2 regions of the Ensifer sp. Root31 genome follow, and region 1 is predicted to be linked to the other one. Evidence: riboswitches for the same ligand, from Rfam matches in the RefSeq annotation. Region 1 holds a riboswitch; the other holds the start of a gene.
The links. Region 1 has a riboswitch for FMN ahead of ASD00_RS31975 (6,7-dimethyl-8-ribityllumazine synthase). Riboswitches for the same ligand answer to the same signal wherever they lie in the genome.
Positions count from the first base shown of each region.

Region 2: another riboswitch for FMN. It lies ahead of ASD00_RS34735 (DMT family transporter); the one in region 1 lies ahead of ASD00_RS31975 (6,7-dimethyl-8-ribityllumazine synthase).

Region 1 is NZ_LMCO01000056.1:89,126-94,615, reverse strand. Features, by position in the region: gene ASD00_RS31985 (ABC transporter ATP-binding protein) at 1-57, shown strand, start outside; gene ASD00_RS31980 (TfoX/Sxy family protein) at 252-605, shown strand; FMN riboswitch at 772-921, shown strand; gene ASD00_RS31975 (6,7-dimethyl-8-ribityllumazine synthase) at 1,013-1,486, shown strand; gene ASD00_RS31970 (low temperature requirement protein A) at 1,727-3,004, opposite strand; gene ASD00_RS31965 (RpiB/LacA/LacB family sugar-phosphate isomerase) at 3,362-3,799, opposite strand; gene ASD00_RS31960 (triose-phosphate isomerase) at 3,842-4,609, opposite strand; gene ASD00_RS31955 (DeoR/GlpR family DNA-binding transcription regulator) at 4,606-5,391, opposite strand.
Region 2 is NZ_LMCO01000066.1:91,204-96,693, forward strand. Features, by position in the region: gene ASD00_RS34730 (esterase-like activity of phytase family protein) at 1-1,451, opposite strand, end outside; gene ASD00_RS34735 (DMT family transporter) at 1,550-2,449, opposite strand; FMN riboswitch at 2,536-2,788, opposite strand; gene hupB (DNA-binding protein HupB) at 2,911-3,186, opposite strand; gene lon (endopeptidase La) at 3,409-5,490, opposite strand, start outside.

The DNA.
Region 1 (5,490 bases):
GGCTCGAACGTCACGCTCCGCTTTGCCGCCAAGGACCTGCTCGTCATCCGCGAGTAGATCTCCAGCGTCCCCCTACAGCGCGTGCGTCTTGTTACGCGCAAAGGTCGCTGTAGCGCTTTGAAGTGCTGCATGTTTTTATCCCTAAATCGAATAGGATTTAAGGAAACATGCAGTAGCTGCCTTGCACATGCCGTGGAGAGATTGCCTGAACCGTCGAATGAAAAACAGCGCATTTTGCACCGGCGGCCGCCATGACTAAAGCGCAGCCGAGTGCGTTCGTCACCCATATCCACGAAGAACTCGCGGATATCGGTCCCGTTGACATAGGCCGCTTCTTCGGCGGTTGGGCCTATCTTGTCGCTGATCGCCAGTTCGCCATCAGCATCAAGGATCGCCTCTATTTCAGGGTTGATCAGCCCCTGAGAGATGCGCTTCTCAGCGAAGGATGTCAGCCGTTCACCTACAACAAGGGCGGCAAACCGGTGGTCGTGCACCGCTACTACGAAGCACCGGTCACTTGCCTTGATGACAGGCAGGCGCTGCTCCATTGGTCCGCACGCGCGATCGCCGCCGAAGACGAAGCCCCGCGTCGCGTCCGCAGATAAATGTCTCGTGGCGGCGACGCGGCACGCGGCCGAGGTCAGACTACGGCGGCTCCCGACGGGAACAGATTTGTCCGGGAGCGATACGGCACGGAAAAAATCTGTCGCGATTTCCCGGATTTTCGTCGCGTCATGCGTTTGACCAGGCACGGCCGATCTATATAGTCGCTCTTGTTCTCAGGGCGGGGTGAAACTCCCCACCGGCGGTAGCGATCGAAAGATCGAAGCCCGCGAGCGCTTCGGAGGTCTACTTCGGAGGTCAGCAGATCCGGTCAGATTCCGGAGCCGACGGTCACAGTCCGGATGGAAGAGAGCAAGCAGGAACGTGGACCCCACACCGGGGTTTCGCGCGCGTGCATGTTCGCCCGACGGGAAAATTGGAAACGCCAAACCCTGGAAGGCTTGAGACCATGACTATTCTTTCCCACCCCACCGCCAAGATTGCGATTGTCCGTGCCCGCTGGCACGCCGACATCGTCGACCGCTGTGTCGATGCCTTCGTCGCCCAATGGACGAAGTTCGGCGGCAGTGCCGCCGACGTCGAGATCTTCGACGTGCCAGGCGCGCTGGAAATCCCGCTGCACGCGCAGAAGCTTGCCAGGACCGGCCGTTACGCCGCGATCCTCGGCACCGCCTTCGTCGTCGATGGCGGCATCTACCGCCATGACTTCGTCGCTGGCACGGTGCTCGACGGTATGATGCGCGTCCAGCTCGATACCGACGTGCCGGTGCTGTCGGCCGTGCTGACGCCGCACAATTTCCAGGAAAGCGCGCCGCTGATCGCCTTCTTCCGCGAACACTTCGTCGCCAAGGGCGAAGAAGCCGCCAATGCCTGCGCCCAGATCCTCGACGCCCGCGCCAAGCTGGCGCTGCTCAACGCCTGATCTGCTGGCGGGCCGCAAGCCCGCGCCGTATCCGGCCGCCACCCCTCATCCGGCCTGCCGGCCACCTTCTCCCCGCCTGCGGGGAGAAGGCTAGGGTGAGGGGCAAGGCTCGCTCAGCGCTCCGATGCGCAACCATCGAGCCGCTTCGCGGCGCCTGCTTGAATCAACCTCTGAACCACCTGAATCAAGCCGCCAGCAACAGCCGGCAAACCGCTGTTTCGAATAGCCAATTCCCGGCGTTCAATGCACCGGCTCTGCCTCATCAAGGCACCGTTCCAGCGCCGCCATCCGGTGGCGATGACCGACCGCCTCGAAACCGACGACGGTCACGAACGGCGCAAACATCAGAATGATCAGGCAGATCGCCATGTCGACGCCCGCCATCGCGGCCGCGATCGACGCCGCAAGCAGCAGCATCGTGCCGGCGAGCAGCCAGGCATGAAGCGGTTCCGACTGCCGCAGCAGATAGGCATACATGCCGTAGACCAGAGCGATATAGGCCGCGACCGGGACCGCCACCGTCAACACGGTCGCAAGCGACCCGATATGCGCCTTGTGCTCGATGTAATAGGCGGCGACATGCAGGCCCGCACCGGTCGCAACGATCGCGGCGAAAATGAACATGTGACCATAGCCCCAGACGAAGGAGCGTCTGCGGTGCACGTGCAGGACCTCGGCACTCGGCAACAGGAAATAGATCCACCACATGCCGAAGGTAAGCCCGGTGCCCGCAAGGCAGACGAGCGCCACGTCGAGGTTCCAGCCCTCCCCATCCACCACCGCCGTGATCGAGGCGACCGTGCCGACGACGCCTTCTCCGAGCGCGATGATTGCCAGAAGGCCGTAGCGTTCCGCAATATGGTGGGCATGCCAGGGCGTGCCGCCATGCCGCGTCTCGGCGATATAGGGCCCGAGCATCTCGATGACGGTGAGCGCCACGACCATGGCGAAGGTGACAACGATCGAGAAGTCGACGAAGATCTGCACGACCCAGCCGAGTTGCGCAACCGTGATCGCTACCACATAGGTCATGCAGGCCTGCCGTCGTGCCGGATCTTGGCCGGCGGCGCGCAGCCACTGGAAGATCATCGCCACCCGCATGACGACGTATCCGAGCACCATCACGCCATTGTCGAGATGGGCACCCTCGTCGACCGAGCGGAACATGGCGGGAAGGCCGATCGCCAGGATCAGCACGCCGACCATCTGCACCATGGTCACGCACCGGAACACCCAGTCGTCGGTGTCATAGGCGGAAGCAAACCAGGTGAAATTGATCCAGGCCCAGCAGATGGCGAAGCTGGCGAAGAAGAAGCCGATCAGCCCCGCCTTGAAATGTCCTTCGGCCATCAGATGCGCAAGCTGCGATGCCGCAAGGCTGAAGGCGATGACGAAGGTCAGGTCGAACAGAAGCTCGAGCGTCGTGGCTGTGCGGTGGTGTTCGTGCGTGTCGCGGCCGCTCATGCGCGCCAGGCGGTGGCTTCCGGCATGCGGCGGTGTCGTTGGGGCGTCGGGCATGGGGCGGCATTCCTCGCTGACGTGACGATATGCAAGCATGTTCAAATATTTACAGAAGCTTCGTCAAGCCGGCAGTGCCCCGGCGGTCTGCCAAAACACCCGACAGCGCCGCGCCTCAAACATGACGCGCAAACGACGCTGAAACGAATTAGGCAGTGGCAAATCAGGAAAAGACGCCCGGCATCTCTGCCGGGCGTCTCGCCGCGATGCGCGAGGGAGGATCAACGTGCATTGCGGTATTAGAGCATTTCCAGGAAAAGTGCGAATCGGCTTTCCGCCAGGAAATGCGTAAAAACAAAGAGATAGAGCGGGTCTGTGGCTCCGTTTAAACCGGAAACGCTCTAGCAGTTGGCTCGCTTACTTCGCCGCGTCGAGACGATCGATCGCGTCGACATTGCCGGCCGACGGGCCGTTCGCGTCGAATTCGGAGGCGAGCCAGGTATCAACGATCGACTTCGCCAGCTCCGGCCCGATGACGCGCGCGCCCATGGTGATGATCTGTGCGTTGTTCGACTTTGCCGCCCGCTCAGCGGAATAGGTGTCGTGGGTCAGCGCGGCGCGGATGCCCGGCACCTTGTTGGCCGAGATGCAGACGCCGATACCGGTGCCGCAGAACAGGATGCCGCGCTCGTTGTCGCCATCGACGATGGTCTGCGCCAGCTTCTGCGACAGGTCGGCGTAGAAACCGGACTGGCTGAGGTCGCTGACTTCGAGGTCGGCCTTGCCCTTGAGATGGGCGGCGATGACGTCGAGCAAGGGCTTGCCGGCGCTGTCTGCTCCGATTGCGATCTTCATGATTGTTCCTTTCCGTCTTGTTGATCTGCGGGGTACGAGGGCTCAGATCGCCTTCGAGACGCGCTGCAGAATGTCGAGATAGCCATTGACGTCCCAGGCGGAGCGGCCGATGAACAGGCCGTCGATGTGCCCCTGGGTGATCAGTTCTTCGCAATTGCCGGGATTGACGCTGCCGCCGTAGAGGACGGGAACGCGCACGCCGAGCGCGCCTTGCGCCACGTCGGCGATCCGCTTATGGCGCTCGTCGGCATAGTCTGATGTTGCCGGAATGCCGTTGACGCCGATGGCCCAGACCGGCTCGTAGGCGAGCAGGATCGTCGCCTTGCGCGCGTCGCCTTCCAGCAGTTCCAGCGCGCCTTCAACCTGCCGCTTCAGGACGGCATCCGCCTCGCCCGCCTCGCGCTCGGCGAGCGTCTCGCCAATGCAGATCAGCGGCACCAGGCCGTGGCGCACCGCCGCTGCCGTCTTCAGGCCCACGGTACGGTCGGTCTCGCCGAAGTGCTCGCGCCGTTCGCTATGGCCAAGCTCGACCACATCGAGGTTGCAGTCCCTCAGCATCACCGGCGAAACCTCGCCGGTCCAGGCGCCGGCGTCGTCCCAATGCATGTTCTGCGCACCGACCTTGACGCCCGTTTGCACGAGCCGTTCCTTGACCTGTCTGACGGCGGTAAAGGGTGGAATGACGAAACGCTGGATGCGCTCGTCGCGCGCTCCGTCCGCTGCGGCCAGCCTCTCGGCAAAGACCATGGCCTCCGCCAGCGTCTTGTTCATCTTCCAGCTTGTGCCCACCCAGAGCTGCGGCTTGTTCATGCTTTCTCCGATGCTTTTCGATTGTCGACCGTCACCAGGGGGATTCCGGCCTCGCGGAGCGTCGCGGCATGCTCATCCGCCACCTCGGCGCCGGTCAGCACCGCATCGAAGGCGTCGAGCCCTGTCAGGAAATGCAGGGCGGAACGCCCGAACTTGTCGTGATCGACCATGAGATATTTGCGCGCCGCCGACTTCACCATCAGCCGCTTGGCCTGCACGACCTCCTGGTCCTGGTGGAAGGCTGCCGTTCCCGCGACTGCGGAGCTGGAGAGGAAGGCGATATCGACGCGCAGCGAGCGCAGCGCCTCTTCGGTGACGATGCCGAAAAAGCCGTTGAACTTCTTGCTGTACTGGCCGCCGAGCGCGATGACGTTGATGCCGGGCGCACCGGACAGACCGGTGATGACGCCGAGGTTGTTGGTGATGACGGTCAGCGGCCTGATGTCCCTGATGCAGCCGGCAATCGCGCCGGCCGTCGAACTGTCGTCGATGAGGATGCTCTGCCCCGGCTCGATCAGGCTCGCCGCATATTCGGCAATGCGGTTCTTCTCGGCGGCGGCAATCTTCTCGCGGTAGCGGAAATCGCTTTCGAACTGCGGGCTCGACTGGATCGAAGCGCCGCCATGCACCTTGCGCAACAGGCCAGCCTGTTCGAGATCGTCGAGGTCGCGATGCACCGTCATCTTGCTGACGCCGAAACGGAGTGACAGATCCTCGACGGACGCCGTGCCGGCCTCCATCAAAACATCCATGATCGCCTGTCGCCTGTCTTCCGGCTTCATCGTCATCCGCCTCGATCCCGATGCCGCGAGAGCGCGACATCACACCTGAGAAGATAACACCTTTATGTTATATTTCAATCTAGCTAATGATACTTTGTG
Region 2 (5,490 bases), on a different contig from region 1:
GTCGCATCGATGGTGAAGATGGTCGGCTGCGATGCATAAACCGAATCGTTGACTGCGCGCAGGAAGCCCGGCTTGTCGGCAACGGCTGCGAGGCCCGACAAGGCTCCGAAGCCCACCGGCAGACCATCCTTGTCCGCCGAACGGATCTGCGGATAGGCGGCTTCACCTTCGCCACGCTCGTAGATCATCACATGCGAGCGAGCGCCGCCGTCTTCGCCGAGATCGACCTCGTTGGTGGTCGCAAGCAGATTGCGCGACGGGATCGCGACGGCACCCTCCGGCGAGATGCCCGACGGCAGCAATTGCAGCAGTTCCGGCTCGGCGCCGGTGTCCTTGTAAACGCCGACGACGGATGCACGTTCGGCAAGCACGAAGAACAGATTGTCTTCGCCGAACTTGGCAGCCTCGAGGCCTTCCGGCTCGACGCCCTTGGCCGACGAGCGCTTCTCGGGATAGTGGCCGATCGAAGCGATCTCGTGTTCGAAACTCGCACCCGATTCGAACAGGACCTTACCGGCCGTATCGAAGATGGTGAAGCCGCGCGAACCGCCCTCATAGTCACCTTCGTTGGCGACGACGATGCGATTGTCGTCGAGCCACTTGACGGCGTCAGGCTCGCGCTTGCGGCCCGGTTGCTCGTCCATGAAGGCGATAGCGCCGTCACGCTTGGCGTCGATGTCCCTAAGGTCGACCGCGCCAGCGGAGAAATGCGTCTTTACCGTCGCCGACTTGCCGTCGATGATGACGATGTGGTTGTTCTCCTGCAGCGTCAGCGCAATCTCGTCCTTGCCGTTGAAGGACACGAATTCCGGCTCCGGGTCGTCGCCTGCAACCTCGGCAAGACCGGTGAGGGTCACGTGCTTGATCGTCGCGCAATCGGCACCACCATCCTTCAGAGACAGGATCACCAGGTCGCCGGCAGGCATCTGCGGGATCTTGCCGTCGTTGACCTCTTCATCGCGCTCATTCTCGATCGCGATCGCAGCAATGGTCCGGTCCTTGTTGACCGCGACGGAGTCCGGCTGGCCGCCGAGATCGCAGGTCGACTCGACCTTCTTCGAGGCAACGTCGACGGTAGCGAGAAAGCCGGAAGGCTTGGTGAAGCTTTCGCGTGTGTTGACCGCGATCAGGGCCTTGGTACCGGCGACGGTTACCGAGGTCGGCTCGCCATCGAACGACACGATACCGGCCGCCTTCGGCGCCTTGGCGTCGGTGATATCGATAAGGCCGATGCGCTTGCCCGGGCTATCGGAATAGATCAGCGTATTGCCGTCTTCGGTGGCGGTAATGATTTCCGCGGATGTCGCGTCCTTGCGGGCATCGCCCTCCGGCAGATTGTCGGCAACGGCGAAGGACGCAATACGATTGAACACCGGTTCGGCGGCAGCCGGAAAGGCAACGGACGCAAGAAGTATGGCGGCAAGTGCCGTTCTGCATGATGAAATGGTCATGAAAAATCCCCCATGTCGAATATTCAAAACAAGGGGGTTCTGCGGGATGGCGATGACAGGCGCATGACAGTCCCGCGCCTTTGTTGTGCAGCGTTGTCTTACGCGGTCGCGCGCTCGCGTTTCATCTCGTTGCGCATGATGAAAAGCGAGGCGCCGAGGATCAGGACCGCCCCCAGCCACAGATAGCCGCTCGGCGCATAACCGAAGACGAGCCAGCCGGCGAGAACGTTGAGCGGTAGCTTGAGATCGTCGAAAGGCTGCACATACGCTGCGTCTGCGACGGTATAGGCAAGCGTCAACAGATACTGTGCCACCACGGTCAAAAGCCCCGCCAGCACCAATAGCGCAAGGATAGTTCCACTCGGCACGACAAACCCTGCCGACAGCGCCAGCACACCATTGATCGGCGTCAGAAGCACGAGCAACCAGACCGTTATCGTCTCAGGGCGCTCGATGCCTGTCAGGCTCTTGGTGATCAGCGACGCCGCCCCCCAGAGCAGCGCCGAGAAAACCGGCAGCAGCGCTGCCCGGGTGAAGCTTTCCGACCAGGGCTGCAGGATGATCGTGGCGCCGGCAAAGCCGACTGCCGCCGCTGCCCAGCGTGCCGGACCAACGCGTTCGCCCAGGAAGAGCCGCGCACCAAGAATGATGAAAAATGGCGATGTCATCACCAGCGCGATCGCCTGCCAGATCGGAACAGAAGCCAGGCCCGAAACCCAGGCCCCTACGCCGAGCGCCGCAAAGGCAACGCGAATGACGTGACGCCAGGGGTAATCGGTGCGCATGGCCGACAGGCCGGCGCGAAACAGGAACGGCAGGGAGAAGACGAGTGCAAATGCATATTGCCAGAAGGCAGTCGAGGTGGCGGAAAAGCCGAGTTGCATCGTCATCCATTGCGTGACGACATTCAGGAGAGCAAAGGCGACGCCGGCCAGTATCATCCAGGCCGCACCGGCCATGGCACGGGAGGTGAAAAGTGCTTGGGTCGTCTCGCTCATGTCCTTCATCCGCAAACAGGGACCTACACAAATCAGGACACATGAGCGCAGGATGCGACGACGGACCGCCCGCCCGTCGCACCCACGATCATTCTCTTTCATCCGGACTGTGACCGTCGGCTCCGGAATCGCACCGGATCTGCTAACCTTCCGACACGACAGCGCCTGAAGTGCTCGCGGGCTTGGGCCTGCTGCATAATTCCTTAAATCCAATCCGATTTAAGGAGAAAATTATGCAGCAGCTTTCAAGTGTCACAGCGTCCGTTGCGCGTCATATTTGACGCGCGGCGCTGAGCCCTTACCGCCGGTGGGGAGTTTCACCCCGCCCTGAGAACAGGGCTGAGCCGTAGACCAAAGACCGCGCTGCTGCAAGGGCAGCCGAAACGCAAAAGGGTCCGGCGTGAACCGAACCCTTCAAGACTTGGACGGCCGGCCTCGTATCCGGCCGTCAAGCAAACCTATCAGCCGTTAACGGCATCCTTCAGGCCCTTGCCGGCCGTGAACTTCGGAACGTTGCGTGCCGGGATGTCAACTTCAGCGCCCGTGGACGGGTTGCGGCCCTTGGAGGCTTCGCGACGCGAAACGGAGAAGTTGCCGAAACCGACGAGGCGAATGTCGCCACCGTCCTTAAGTTCAGCCTGGATGGTCTCGAAAACTGCATCAACTGCGGAAGATGCGTCGGTCTTGGAAAGTCCGGCCTTCTCAGCAACGGCAGACACGAGCTCATTTTTGTTCATGTTTCCACCCCTTTCAAAATGGTTCGAAACGACTGTGTTTTTAAGCCGCGGCGGCTTGCGCATCGCCCGCGTCTTGCCATTCCCAATTGCGCCTAATCCCTTGGAATGCAAGGCTTGCAGCATGCTTTTACAACAAAAAAGACCGGCCAGAGGCCGGTCTTCCTTGTTTTTCTGCCAAATGGGCCTGACGGGAACACAATTGCACCCGCCCGGTCCTGTCAATCAGTGGGCGATGGAAGCGCCCGCTTCGTCCTGCGAATCAACCGCGGCGACGGTTGCCGGCTCATTTGCCGGGTCCCATTCGATCGGCTCCGGGACGCGGACCAGAGCGTGCTCGAGCACTTCACCCATCCGCGAAACGGGGATGATCTCCAGCACGTTCTTCACGTTGTCCGGGATCTCGGCGAGATCCTTGGCGTTTTCCTCGGGGATCAGCACCTTCTTGATGCCGCCGCGAACGGCCGCCAGCAGTTTTTCCTTCAGTCCTCCGATCGGCAGCACGCGGCCGCGAAGGGTGATCTCACCCGTCATCGCCACGTCCTTGGAGATCGGAATACCGGTCATGACAGAGACGATCGCTGTTGCCATGGCAACACCGGCCGACGGGCCATCCTTGGGCGTCGCGCCTTCCGGCAAGTGCACGTGGATGTCGCGCTTGTCGAACAGCGGCGGCTCAATGCCGAAGTCGATCGCCCGCGAGCGGACATAGGATGCCGCCGCCGAAATCGATTCCTTCATCACGTCGCGCAGGTTGCCGGTGACGGTCATGCGGCCCTTGCCGGGCATCATGACGCCTTCGATCGTCAGCAGTTCGCCGCCGACCTCGGTCCAGGCAAGACCTGTGACCACACCGACCTGATCGTCGCGTTCGGCTTCGCCGTGACGATAACGCGGTACGCCAAGGTAGTCCTGGATGTTGCCGGCAGTGACTGCCACTGCCTTGGCCTTGCCCTTGATGATCTCGGTTACCGCCTTGCGGGCGAGCTTCATCAGTTCGCGCTCGAAGTTACGAACGCCGGCTTCGCGTGTGTAGGTCTGGATGATCGCCATCAGCGCACCGTCGGTGACCGAAAACTCTTTCGGCTGCAGCGCGTGATCGCGGATCGCCTTCGGCAGCAGGTGCCGCTTGGCGATTTCCAGCTTTTCCTCTTCGGTGTAGCCGGCAATACGGATCACTTCCATGCGGTCCATCAGCGGCGCCGGAATGTTCAGCGTGTTCGCCGTGGTGATGAACATCACGTTGGACAGATCGTATTCGACTTCAAGGTAGTGATCCATGAAGGTCGAGTTCTGTTCTGGATCCAGCACCTCCAGCAGAGCCGAGGACGGGTCGCCACGGAAGTCCTGGCCCATCTTGTCGATCTCGTCGAACAGGAAGAGCGGGTTGGACTTCTTCGCCTTCTTCATCGACTGGACGACCTTGCCGGGCATCGAGCCAATGTAGGTGCGGCGGTGACCGCGGATTTCGGCTTCGTCACGAACGCCACCCAGCGCCATGCGCACGTATTCGCGGCCGGTCGCCTTGGCGATCGACTTGGCAAGCGAAGTCTTGCCGACGCCCGGAGGGCCGACGAGGCACAGGATCGGGCCTTTGATCTTCGTCGAACGGGCCTGGACGGCGAGATATTCGACGATGCGCTCCTTGACCTTGTCGAGGCCGAAGTGATCGACGTTGAGCACTTCCTCGGCATGGTTCAGATCGGTCTTGATCTTGGACTTCTTGCCCCACGGCATGCCAAGCAGCCAATCCAGATAGTTGCGCACGACGGTTGCTTCCGCCGACATCGGGCTCATCTGGCGCAGCTTCTTCAGCTCGGCGTCGGCCTTTTCGCGCGCTTCCTTGGAAAGCTTGGTCTTGGCGATGCGCTCTTCGATTTCGGCCATCTCGTCGCGGCCGTCTTCACCGTCGCCGAGTTCCTTCTGGATCGCCTTCATCTGTTCGTTGAGGTAGTACTCGCGTTGGGTCTTCTCCATCTGGCGCTTGACGCGCGAACGGATACGCTTTTCCACCTGCAGGACGGAGATCTCACCTTCCATGAAGCCGAGCGCCTTTTCCAGGCGCATCTTCACGCTGGTGGTTTCCAGCATTTCCTGCTTTTCGACGATCTTGATCGATAGATGCGATGCGACGGTGTCGGCAAGCTTCGAATAATCTTCGATCTGGCTCGCGACGCCGACGACTTCCGGAGAAATCTTCTTGTTGAGTTTCACGTAGCTTTCGAATTCGGAGACGACCGAGCGGCTGAGCGCCTCGATCTCGACCGGATCTTCTTCCGGCTCGTCGAGCGCCTGTGCGGACGCTTC